DNA from 2 places in the Pseudohongiella acticola genome. Region 1 is predicted to be linked to the other one. Evidence: predicted binding sites of a transcription regulator. Region 1 holds the regulator's gene; the other holds the start of a gene.
The links. Region 1 encodes FliA, which starts transcription of late flagellar genes. Its sites were predicted from a motif close to CTAAAGTTTNNNNNNNNNNNGCCGNTAA; they were not measured.
Positions count from the first base shown of each region.

Region 2: the regulator FliA is predicted to act here: its motif matches at 2,297-2,324, upstream of PHACT_RS15530 (methyl-accepting chemotaxis protein).

Region 1 is NZ_MASR01000001.1:400,351-406,188, forward strand. Features, by position in the region: gene PHACT_RS01805 (chemotaxis protein CheA) at 1-1,307, opposite strand, end outside; gene PHACT_RS01810 (protein phosphatase CheZ) at 1,359-2,222, opposite strand; gene PHACT_RS01815 (chemotaxis response regulator CheY) at 2,233-2,613, opposite strand; gene PHACT_RS01820 (RNA polymerase sigma factor FliA) at 2,798-3,532, opposite strand; gene PHACT_RS01825 (MinD/ParA family protein) at 3,555-4,361, opposite strand; gene flhF (flagellar biosynthesis protein FlhF) at 4,410-5,561, opposite strand; gene flhA (flagellar biosynthesis protein FlhA) at 5,609-5,838, opposite strand, start outside.
Region 2 is NZ_MASR01000003.1:287,157-292,994, reverse strand. Features, by position in the region: gene glpD (glycerol-3-phosphate dehydrogenase) at 1-761, shown strand, start outside; gene PHACT_RS15535 (1-acyl-sn-glycerol-3-phosphate acyltransferase) at 765-2,171, shown strand; gene PHACT_RS15530 (methyl-accepting chemotaxis protein) at 2,403-3,800, shown strand; gene PHACT_RS15525 (SMI1/KNR4 family protein) at 3,801-4,217, opposite strand; gene PHACT_RS15520 (class I SAM-dependent methyltransferase) at 4,223-5,017, opposite strand; gene PHACT_RS15515 (alpha/beta hydrolase) at 5,119-5,802, shown strand; gene PHACT_RS15510 (DUF2214 family protein) at 5,796-5,838, opposite strand, start outside.

The DNA of each region.
Region 1 (5,838 bases):
TCGCCGTGCAGTTCCAGTGTAACTTCTTTTTTCAAACTACGCGCCAGGTCTCTTACCACCCGGGGGAAGCGACCAAACACCTTCTTGATTGGCTGCATACGGGTCTTCATGACCGAGCTTTGCAAGTCAGCCGTCACCAGGTCCAGGTTGGCAACCGCTTTCGACAACATTTCGTCCGCAGCTGTTGATCCGATTCGAACCAGCCGGTTTCGAACCAGAACCAGTTCGCCGACCATATTCATGATGTCATCCAGACGACGCGTATCAACGCGCACTGTGGTTTCAGCCGCAGGAGCCTGATCGGCCGCGGGCGTCTTGGTCTCGGGCTTTGTTGCCGGCTTGCTGCCTGTGGTGGGTACCGCTTTCAGAGTGGGCTTGGGTTGTGCTGCTGGCTGAACAGGTTCAGGTGTCGACGCGGGCTCCGGGGCGGTGTCGGAGGATTTTCCACCATGGAGTTGATCGAGCAGAGCTTCAAACTCGTCATCGGTGATTTCGTCGTTATTGGGGTTGCTGGCGTCGGCTGAGGGCGCTTTATCCGCTGAGGGTGCTTTATCCGCTGAGGGCTCTTTCTTGGCTGACGGCTCTTTCTGAGCTGAGGGCTCTTTATCCGCTGAGGGCTCTTTACCAGCCGCAGACGCATTCGGCGCTCCCTGCAACTGGTCGAGCAGTGCTTCGAACTCGTCGTCGCTAATTTCATCGCCGCCGGCACCCTGGTCCGGAGCTGTCGTCGATTCGCTGGCACGGTTTTCCGCTTCCGCTTCAAAGTCCGCCGAGTCCAGTGCTGCCAGTAACTGATCGAATTCCTCGTCAGTCATGTCATCACCGGCACTGGCTTCAGCGGAAAGCTTCGCATCCTGTGGCGCCGTCACCTGAGCAACAACTGACGCATCCGGGCTCGCTGCTGCAGGCTCAAGGTCATCACCATTTGCCAGCATTTGCAACGCTTCCAGCAATTCGTCGCTTGCCGGTTCCGGCGGCACCCGCTCTTTGATCTGGGCGAACATGTTGTTCACACAATCAAGCGCCTGCAACACAATATCCATCAATTCCGAGGTCACCTGGCGCTTACCATTACGCAGGTTATCAAACAGGTTCTCAGTGACGTGGCAACAGTCGACCATTGGCGTTAGCTGCAGGAAACCTGCGCCGCCTTTGACTGTGTGAAAGCCGCGGAAGATCGCGTTCAGCAGATCTTTGTCTTCCGGTTGTTTTTCCAGCTGCACAAGTTGCTCAGAGAGCTGTTCCAGAATTTCACCGGCCTCGACCAGGAAATCTTCCAGAATCTCTTCGTCATCAAAAAAACTCATGTTGCTGCTCTCCTGCGATTCACCATCATCAGCCTCTGGCTGTTGCGTGAGTCAAAATCCAAGACTGGATAACAAATCGTCGACATCATCCTGGCCTGAAACCACGTCCTGATTATTCTGCTGATTGATTTGCGGCCCTTCAGCACGAATGCGTTGACTCTCGTCCCGCTCAGCCTTCTGGTCACTGCTGGCCGGCTTGATACCGGCAACCTCTTCAACATTACTGGCAAGTTTGACCAGCCGAACCAGATTCTGTTCTACGTCACTGACCAGCTCGATTACCCGCTTGATTACCTGGCCACTAAGGTCCTGATAACCTTGCGCCATCAAAATATCGGTGAGTCGGGTATGTATTCCCTGTCCGTCGTCGCTGATACGCTGCAGAAGCTCACCAACACGCTCAAACAACGCTGCCGAAGCGTCTTTCTGTGTCGCGCCTTCAGCCTGGAAGGCAATCCAGTCTTTATGAAGGTCGGCACTGTCATCAACGAGCTTTTGCACCATGGGCGCAGCTTCGTCGACACGGTCCATGGTCTGATTGGCAGCATCTTCTGTCATGGCAATAACATAGTTCAATCGACTGCGAGCATCCGCCATTTCCGACAGCTCGTGTTTGACCTCAGCACTGCCATGCAAACCAATTTCCAGATGAAAATCCTTCAGGGCATTGTGCAAGGCCCGGGTCAGTCGGCCCACTTCAACATAAAGCGTTTCATCTCGAGCGTGGTTTATCTGATGGATATAATCGGCCACTGCCGCCATGTCGTCCCGTTGCAGCGCTTCCAACAGCTGCTGTTTTCGCTCAACCATGGCATCCATGAAGCTTTTAGCGCCGGCTGCAGCCAGCTCTGAAATTTCGGAATCCGACGGGACTTTGCCCGCTTTTGCCAATGTATTTTTCTTTGAATCTGACATTTGGCTTCCCTTAATTGTTGGCGTCGATGCGCTCAAAGATTTTCTCAATCTTTTCCTGCAGCGCCGCTGCCGTAAAAGGTTTCACCACATAGCCATTCACACCTGCCTGGGCCGCTGCGATAATCTGATCTCTCTTCGCCTCAGCCGTCACCATCAGTATAGGCAGGGTTTTCAGCTTTTCGCTGGCTCGGCAGGCCTTTAGCAAATCGATACCGGTCATGCCCGGCATGTTCCAGTCGGTGATAAGGAAATCAAACTGCCCGTTCTCCAGCATTGGCAACGCGGAGCTACCGTCATCTGCCTCAGCGGTATTGGTGAACCCCAGGTCCCGTAACAGATTCTTGATAATCCGACGCATTGTTGAGAAATCATCAACAATGAGTATTTTCATGTTCTTGTCCAAAACCGCCTCCACGTCGTGTGCTCAACCCGGGGATACACGCCACCGGCGAGGTATCTCCCTAGCAGGTTATCGCTTGAAAGTTAAAAAAATTTAGCACTAATAAGGAAATAAATTCAGATGGCGAGCATTATAGCTCAGCGCGAAGCGCTTGTGGTGTGGGATATCAGGTAGCTTAGCGCCATTCCTGAAGGCGCGCGCGCAGACGGAGTGCCGCCTGGCTGTGTATCTGGCTGATACGGGATTCGCTGACGCCCAGAACCTCACCAATCTCTTTCAGATTGAGTTCTTCATCGTAATAAAGTGCCAGTACGAGCTTTTCACGCTCTGGCAGGCCTTCAATCGCTTTCGCCAGATGCGCCCGAAAGTCCTCGTCCTGAATTTCATCTGCCGGGCCTGATATTTCGCCCGACGCAGCTTCAAGCGCGGAGTCGTCCCCGCCTTCTGTCAGATCATCAAAGCTGAACAGCCGGCTGCCGGAAGCATCCTGCAGGATCGAGTAGTAGGTTTCCAGGTCAATGCCCAATTCTTCGGCTACTTCGGTGTCTTTGGCGTCACTGCCAGTGCGCATCTCTACCGATTTGACGGCCGCTGCCACCTCGCGTGACTTGCGGTGCACTGAACGTGGGGCCCAGTCACCACGACGAATCTCATCCAGCATGGCGCCACGTATGCGAATGCCGGCATAGGTTTCAAAACTGGCACCCTTGGACATATCATACTTGCGGGCAGCTTCCAGCAGGCCAATCATGCCTGATTGAATCAGATCATCAAGTTGCACACTGGACGGCATTCGCATAAGCAAATGATGCGCAATACGTTTCACCAGAGGAGCATGCTGCGTAACCAGCTCATTCATGCTTCCGGATTGCACGTCCTGATAGACTGAGGCGCCTGTAGATCCTGTCATAAACAATCCCGTTGAGTCCTTATCAGGACATCCCCTGAACGAGTCGCTCGACAAAAAACTCCATCTGACCGGTCGCCTGCGTTCTCACCGGCCACTGACTGACCTCCTTTGCCAGTCGACGATAAGCGCCGGCAGCTTTACTGCCCGGATAGGAGTCCAGCGTCGGGCGCTGTCGCTGAACTGCCTTGCGAAGCGTTTCATCAAACGGTATATCACCCGCATAGCGCAGATTCACATCCAGAAACCGACCCGCAACGCCTGCAAATCGATTGAACATGTTGCGCCCCTCGCCTTCAGAGCGGGTCATATTGGCAACGATTCTGAAGTCCTGCAAATGGCAGTCCCGGTGTAATAATTTAATCAGGGCATAAGCGTCTGTCATTGACGACGGCTCATCACAGACAACGACTAGCACTTCCTGCGCAGCTCTGACAAAACTGACGACAGAGTCAGAGATACCTGCGGCCGTATCGATCACCAGGACATCCAGTTCGTCCGCCAGTTCACTGAACGCGTTAACTATACCAGCGTGTTGATTAGGGCCCATGGTGACCAGTGACTGCACACCAGAGGACGCCGGTATGACGTTAATTCCGTGTGACGGAACCATGATGTCACGCAGTGAACATTCGCCAGAAAGGACATCAGCAATGGTACGTTGGGCCTTGATACCCAATAGAATATCGACATTGGCCAGACCGAGATCAGCATCCATTAGAACGACGCGCTTGTCCAGCTGTGCCAGCGCCAGGCTGAGGTTTACTGAAATACTTGTTTTGCCTACGCCACCTTTACCACCGGTCACTGCAAGCACTTGAATGGGATGCATTCCCTGTTTTCTCCCCAACTGGTTACCGTCGGCCAGACCGTCAGCCCGTTAGTTCAGCCCTGCGACACGCAGTTCGGCTGGTGACTGACTGCCATATTCGGTCATTAGCCGCTCTTTCTCAACAGGCACGGCCGCTTGTCTTCTGCCCAGGGCAACAGCGCGTTTTACCAGCGCCGAAGCCTGTGCCAACGCAATATCATCGGGAATCGACTGTCCAAAGGTTTCATAAACCACGGGCAGATCGCGTTCGATGGTCAGCGCGAGCGCATCGCCAAGCACACATGCCTCATCCAGATGAGTGAGAATACACGCAGAAACATCTGCCGTCGAACAGGTTTTCCATGCAGCCCGTAAAACCTGGGCCTGGCTTGTCGCCGGCAGGACAACCCATTTTTGTACCTGTGGCTGATCACGCAGTAGTGTCAGTTGTCGTTGCTGCTCCGGATGATGAGACGGGAGGCCGGCAGTATCAACCAGAACCAGCTGTTTATGGCCCAGGCTTTCCAGCGTATCGTCCAGGGAATGCTGGTTGTCTACTATCCGCACACTCACGCCCAGGATTCGTCCCAGTGTCCGCAATTGTTCATGCGCCGCCAGGCGAAAACTGTCAGTGGTAACGAGCGCAACATCCTGCGGACCGTGTTGCAAAACATACCGGGTCGCCAGTTTAGCGATGGTCGTCGTCTTGCCGGCGCCGGTTGGCCCCAAAAAGGCAAACACACCGCCCTGCTCAATCGGATCATGACCTAACACTGGCAGCGCCTTGACCAGGCTTCCCAATACCTGTTTCCAGACTTGATCCAGCGTTTTCCCCGGTTTGATTGCAGTCAGCAACTGCCGGCTCAGAAAACCCGGCACACCCATCGCCGATAACCGTTCCCAGATCACCGCCTGCAGTGGCGACTGGCTGCTAAATTGCTCCCAGGCCAGCCCGTTGAGACGCTGCTGGAGCAATGTACGTATACTGTGCAGCTCGCTGCGCATGGCGCCCATCTCAGCCTTGCTGACCGAAGGTGGAGGCACAGCTGCCGCTTCTGTCGGCTTTTTTACTACCGGCGCTGGACTCAGGGTCGCGATGACCTCAACTCCGCCTGTTGCCAGACTGCGCGTCGACAAAATGGCAGCATCTTCGCCCAGTTCCTCGCGCACTTGAAGAAGTGCTTGCCGCATATCTTTGGCCAGGATCTTTTTAAGCTGCATTGTTGCTCCTCACATCTCGTTTTTACGGTAGTTTCGAACCACGATCTTCACTGACCAATCGTGGCGACAATCGTAATTTGTTTGTTGTCCGGTACTTCCTGGTATGACAGCACTTTCACACCTGACAGAGTGAACCTGACAAACCGGCTCAGCAGAGGTCGCAGTGGCGCTCCTACTAACAACACTGCCGGATTGCCGGCAATTTCCTGCCGTTGTGCCGCCTGCATCAGCGACTGCTGCAAACGCTCGGCAATGCCGGGCTCGATAACCACGCTAT
Region 2 (5,838 bases), on a different contig from region 1:
GTGACGAGGCCTACATGCTTCAGCATAGCGATGGTCGGGTAATTTTTGTGATTCCCTACGAAAACGAGTTTTCGCTGATCGGAACCACCGAACAGGATTTTTCCGATGACCCCGCTGAAGCCAAAATTTCTCCCGAGGAAGTGACCTACCTGCTGGATATCGTCAATCAGTATTTCCGCAAAGGTCTGAGTGAAAAGGACGTCAAACATCACTTCTCGGGCGTCCGGCCTTTGATTGATGAGGAAGTGGAGAACGCCAGCAAGGTGTCGCGCGACTATACACTTGAGCTGGACATGGCGCCGGCCCCCCTGCTAACGGTATATGGCGGCAAGATCACCACCTATAGGCGGCTGGCAGAAGCGGTATTGCACAAACTGTCGTCAGTGTTTCCCGACATGGGTGATGACTGGACAGCAAATGCACAATTGCCGGGCGGTGAGTTCGACTCCCAAAAAAGTCTGTCGGCTGAGTTGTCGGCCGAATACCCCTGGCTCGAGCCGGCCCTGCGCGAACGCTGGGTCAGGCAATACGGGCGGCGAGTCAGCGAGATCCTGGCCGGGGCGGAAGACATGACGGCGCTGGGTGCCTGCATTGGCCCGGGCCTGTATGCCTGTGAAGTCGACTACTTATGTGCGCAGGAATGGGCCCGTAGCGTCGATGACATTTTGTGGCGACGCACCAAACTGGGTTTGTGGTTTGACGACGCAGCACGTGCCAACCTGGAGGTTTATCTGCAGGCGCACGCGACTCAGGGCTCGTAAATTATGCTCGACGATAACGTCAGCCTGCCGACCTGGCTCTACGTTCTGCTCTGGGCTGCTGCCGTGTACGCCGTTGTCGTCAGTGTGCTTTATCCCAGTGTACGCTGGTTTGTCCGGCGGCGTCTCAATCGCGCCGTTGAGCGGTTGAATACCAGTTTGAGTATCAAGATCAAACCCTTTCAGCAAACCAAGCGGCAGGAGCTGATTGACAGGCTTGTGTTTGATCCCCAGGTACTGGCGTTGATAGACAGCCAGGCACGTGAGACCAATGTGCCGCGGGAAGCTCTGCTGCTAGATGTTAAACGTTATGCCCGGGAAATTGTGCCATCGTTTAACGCGTACGTTTACTACCAGCTGGGTTACTGGTTCGCCAAAAAAATATCGCGATTCCTGTACCGGATTCGTGTTTCGGCTGTTGACCAGACTGTGCTTGAAACACTGGACAAGAATTCAACGGTCGTGTTTGTCATGAACCACCGCAGCAATATGGACTATATCCTGATCTGTTATCTGGCAGCGGAACAGGTAACGTTGTCTTACGCCGTTGGCGAGTGGGCGCGCGTATTTCCGCTCGAATCCATCATTCGGGCGATGGGTGCCTTTTTTGTGCGACGTGGCTCACAGAACCCACTGTACAGAAAAGTACTGGGGCGTTATGTGCAGCTGGCTACCGACTCGGGTGTGTGTCAGGCGGTGTTTCTGGAAGGTGGGCTGAGCCGTGATGGCAATGTGGCGCAACCCAAGATCGGGTTTCTGGACTACATGCTGCGTCACTACGATCATCGCAAACACCGGAACATCACGTTTATTCCAGTGGGTATCAATTACGACAGGGTTATTGAAGACAAGAACCTGATGCACTGGGATGACAAGAGTCGGCGTTTTACCAAGTGGCAGACATTCTCCAGGGTATTGCGTTTTCTGCGGGTCAATATATTCTCCGATTCGCGCAGTCGTTGGCAGCGCTACGGTTACGCTGGCGTTAATTTTGGTATACCGATTGATATGCGCAAATACTGTGAAAAACACAGGCTGCTATTTGCCGACTTGCCACAGCGTGATCGTATTCCGGCGGTGACTGCGCTCGCTGAGCACCTGATGCAGGCAGTGCGCTATGTGATCCCGGTGTTGCCGGTACCGGTGATCGCAACCGTATTCACCAGGCAAAACCACCAGGGCATGCGGTCGCTGGATATTGTGGCCGGTTGCGACGATATTATCGATGACATGATTGCAGCAGGTGCGGCGATCCGGGACGAACAGAAACCGCGACAGAAAACCATTGCAGCAGCGCTGGAAAACTTGCGTCATCGCCACATATTGCTGGAAGAAAATGATGTTTACCGGGTTAATCCGGAATTTGAGAAGCTGATCCATTATTATGCAAATTCGATAATACACTGGCGTTAGTTTTCGCCAGCTGTATTTTACCTGCTGTTATTCGCCTACTGTCAGTGCGATTCTTCCTGCGTTGCACTTTTTTGGTGCCTCCTGCGTCCGGTTCCGCTGGTTTCTGTTAATGCTGCCTGTCGCTGCTAAGGCTCTCTGCCGTATTGCCGATACATTTCCGGCAAGGAATGGGAGCTGGCACCTTGTTTGCTTTGTTGATAACAGGACTTTACAGAATAAGGACGAACCTTCATGGGTATATTGAAGCCGCTGCGCAAACGTAGTGCTGTGGATGAGGCACTTGATGCGCTGTCCACAGACCTGAATCTGACTGATTATCGAGGCATTGACAGTGCCGCCGGGCAGTCGCTGATCAGATTGCAAAAGAAGCTGCATCAGCGTATTCAGGGTGGCGTTGCAGCCGCAGTGGGCATTGCCGCTCAGGCGCCGGCCTTGTCTGCGATCGCGCATCAGACCATGCAGACGGGGTCGCAGTTGGCGCAATCTTCCGAAGCCATTGCCAGCAGTAGCGAACAGGTTACCACTGCAATCGAGTCGGAGCTGATTCCAGCCACCACCGATGTCGCCAGGTTGTCGGCTTCGGTCGCCAAGGCCGTGCGCAATTGCGAAACCGACAGTGAACAGGCTGAGAACAGCATCACCCAGGTCAGTACCACCGAGCAGCACCTGGCGCAGGTGATAACCAGTCTGCAGGGCCAGCTCGATGAAGTGGTGCGGGTTATTTCGTCGATCTCCAATATCTCTCGACAAACCAATCTACTGGCGTTGAATGCAGCGATCGAAGCAGCCCGCGCGGGCGAACATGGACGCGGGTTCGCCGTGGTCGCAGAAGAGGTCAGGTCGCTGGCCAACACCACCACCGATGCAGCAAGCCAGGTGGCGACGATCATCGAGTCATTCAAGACCGAAGTGTCCGGACTGGGGCGCGCAGGAGAGCAGATGCAGCTGGCGGTCAGCGAAGGCGCGAGCAGCGTCCGCCATATACGCAGTGAGCTCGGCGGCGTCCGTCAGGCAATGGACGACCTCGATCAGAAAGTACATGGCATTGCCGCCAGTACGGAACAGATGGGCATGGCGATGTCGACGGTTAACCGCGATGTGCACACCGTCTCCACCGTGGCGGCTGACATGCAACGCAAGGCAGCCGAGGTCGGTGAGCGCGGTCATGAGGTTCACCGTGAAAGTGACCGCTTACTTGAGAGTCTCGGCAGTTTCCGGCTTCAGGTGCACACTCAGGCCTGTGATGATATCAGCCGCCTGGCGCAGGAACGCGTTCTGCTGGATGGGGGCGTGTCGCAAGCAGAGAATCTCATGCATCAGGCACTGGGCAGGCATGCGCATTTTGAATTGATGTATCTGGTCGGTGCCGATGGCAAGCAGATCAGTGAGAACATCTTTGCGCCTGATCTCGCCGGGCGTGGATCAGACTCGGCAAAAGGTAAGGACTGGAACGGTCGCGACTGGTTTCGGGCGGTTGTGGCAAGCAAATGTGCTCACATCACTGACGTCTACCGTTCGGCGGCGACTGACGATTTCTGTTTTACGATCTCTGTGCCCATTGTTGACGACCGTGGGCGCATAGTGCGTGTGCTGGGCGCTGATGCTCGACTGTCAGCCTTGCTCAATTAGTCAGCATTGTAGCCAGACTTCACGCGCCCAGTGCCAGATGCTGGGCCAGGATTTTGACCCTTGCGGGTCTTTGCCCAGTTTGTTGCCATTCCAGAAACGGACCTCACCTTCGTTGTTGATGCAGTAATACGCGTCGCCGAGCTGACAGACCGGTAGCAGGTAGCGGGGCATGCCATCGTTCCATGCCTGTGCGGCAACGTCCGGCAGAAAGGTGTGTGATCTCGGATCAGTGACGGTAACCGGTTCCAGACTGCCGAAAACCACATCGCTGACTTCCAGCAGGTAGTCACGGAAATCGTCAGGCAATGACATCAACAGCTGTTCTTCTATTTCTACCAGCAGGTCTTCATCAGGCAAATCCAGCGGCACGGGGATTGTCTCGTTACGTTCACGCAACATGTCGACGACGTCTTCCATGGGTTTCAGGCTCCGGGTTTGCGCAGGCGCAGCAGAAACTGGTCCGTGCCGCGGTTAAGTAGAGGGTCAAAAATTGAGCGACGGGGATTGTCGTCGGGGTTGGCCAGCAGGTCACTTTCCGCTTCGACGATAAAACCCGCTCGCGTAATCACGTCAATTGCCTGGGCCTTCTGCATACGGTGCAGGCGGCGGTTATCGTTACCTTCAGTGCCGGTGTGGTCAATAATGCCAATAATGCCGCCTGGTTTGAGCAACCGGTGCAGCTCAACCAGCAAGCCATACGCCCGGGCCGGGCTGCCGTTGTAATAATCGTGCAATATCTGAGACACCAGAATGAAATCGATTGAAGCGTCTGGCAGACCATTGTCGCGGATAGCCCTGTCGACACGAATCACGTTGGTCAGGTTGCCTTTTTCTATTTTTCCGTCCAGCGCTTCGCCCTGAGTCATATCTGTGCGGTCTTCATCGTAACGCGACGCACGCGGTGAGTTTTGTGCATACACGGTGCCGTCAGGTCCCACTGCATGTGACAGCACAAATGTGTAATAACCGCCGGCAGCATAAACATCGAGCGCGGTCATGCCTTCCTGCAGGCCCAGAAAAGTCAGGACTTCAACCGGTTTGCGGGCATCATCACGCATCCGGTCGGAGATGTCCCGGTCGCTGCCGCGCAGGCTGTCGCGCAACGCGTCTGGATCCAGCGAATAAGCCTGGGCACTGCATAACAACATGACCATGGCAATAATGTTGCGCAGTAATGCCGCCGCGGGCCGGATGTGTGCGAGAGGGTTTTTGTTCATAAGTCTGATTATAGTCGATAGCAAGTGTTCAGTCCCCTATAATCCCTGCTGTCATGTATCCGGGCCGAGTGCCTGATCAAAAAATACAGTTGGGGATGTTTATGTCACTTTTACCTGCCATCGTCCGTGAAAGCAATCCGGGAAAGGCATCTGATGCCGCGGTGATCTGGCTCCATGGCCTGGGCGCCGACGGCAATGATTTCGCCGGCCTGGTTCCGGAGCTGCATCTGCCGGCAGAGCTGGCTGTTCGTTTTATCTTTCCGCATGCGCCGTCAATACCGGTAACCATTAACCAGGGTTATATCATGCCGGCCTGGTACGACATTGTGGAAATGGACGTGCAGCGCCGTGTTGATGAAAAACAGTTGCGTGACTCTGCGGCGGCTGTGCATGCCTTTGTTGCACAGCAGGTGGCCGCCGGAATCGATAGTCGACGCATTGTTCTGGCAGGATTCTCGCAAGGCGGTGCGGTTGTACTGGAGGCGGGCTTGAGCTGTCCACAGCCATTGGCCGGTTTGCTGTCGCTGTCGAGTTATTTTCCGACGGCAGACAGCGTTCACATAAACGACGCTAACCGGCAATTGCCGATTCGGGTCTGTCACGGCACAGCCGACCCGGTGGTCAACGAGGCGCTGGGCAAGCACAGTGTCAGTGTACTCGAAACTCTGGGGTTCCAGCCGCAATACAGCAGCTACCCGATGCAGCACAGTGTCTGTCTGGAAGAAATTCGTGATATATCACAATGGTTGCAGACGGTGCTGGCCCCGACGCAGACAGATCAGTAGCCGATGCCCCGGGCCATCAGGTAGGCAAGTACAGGG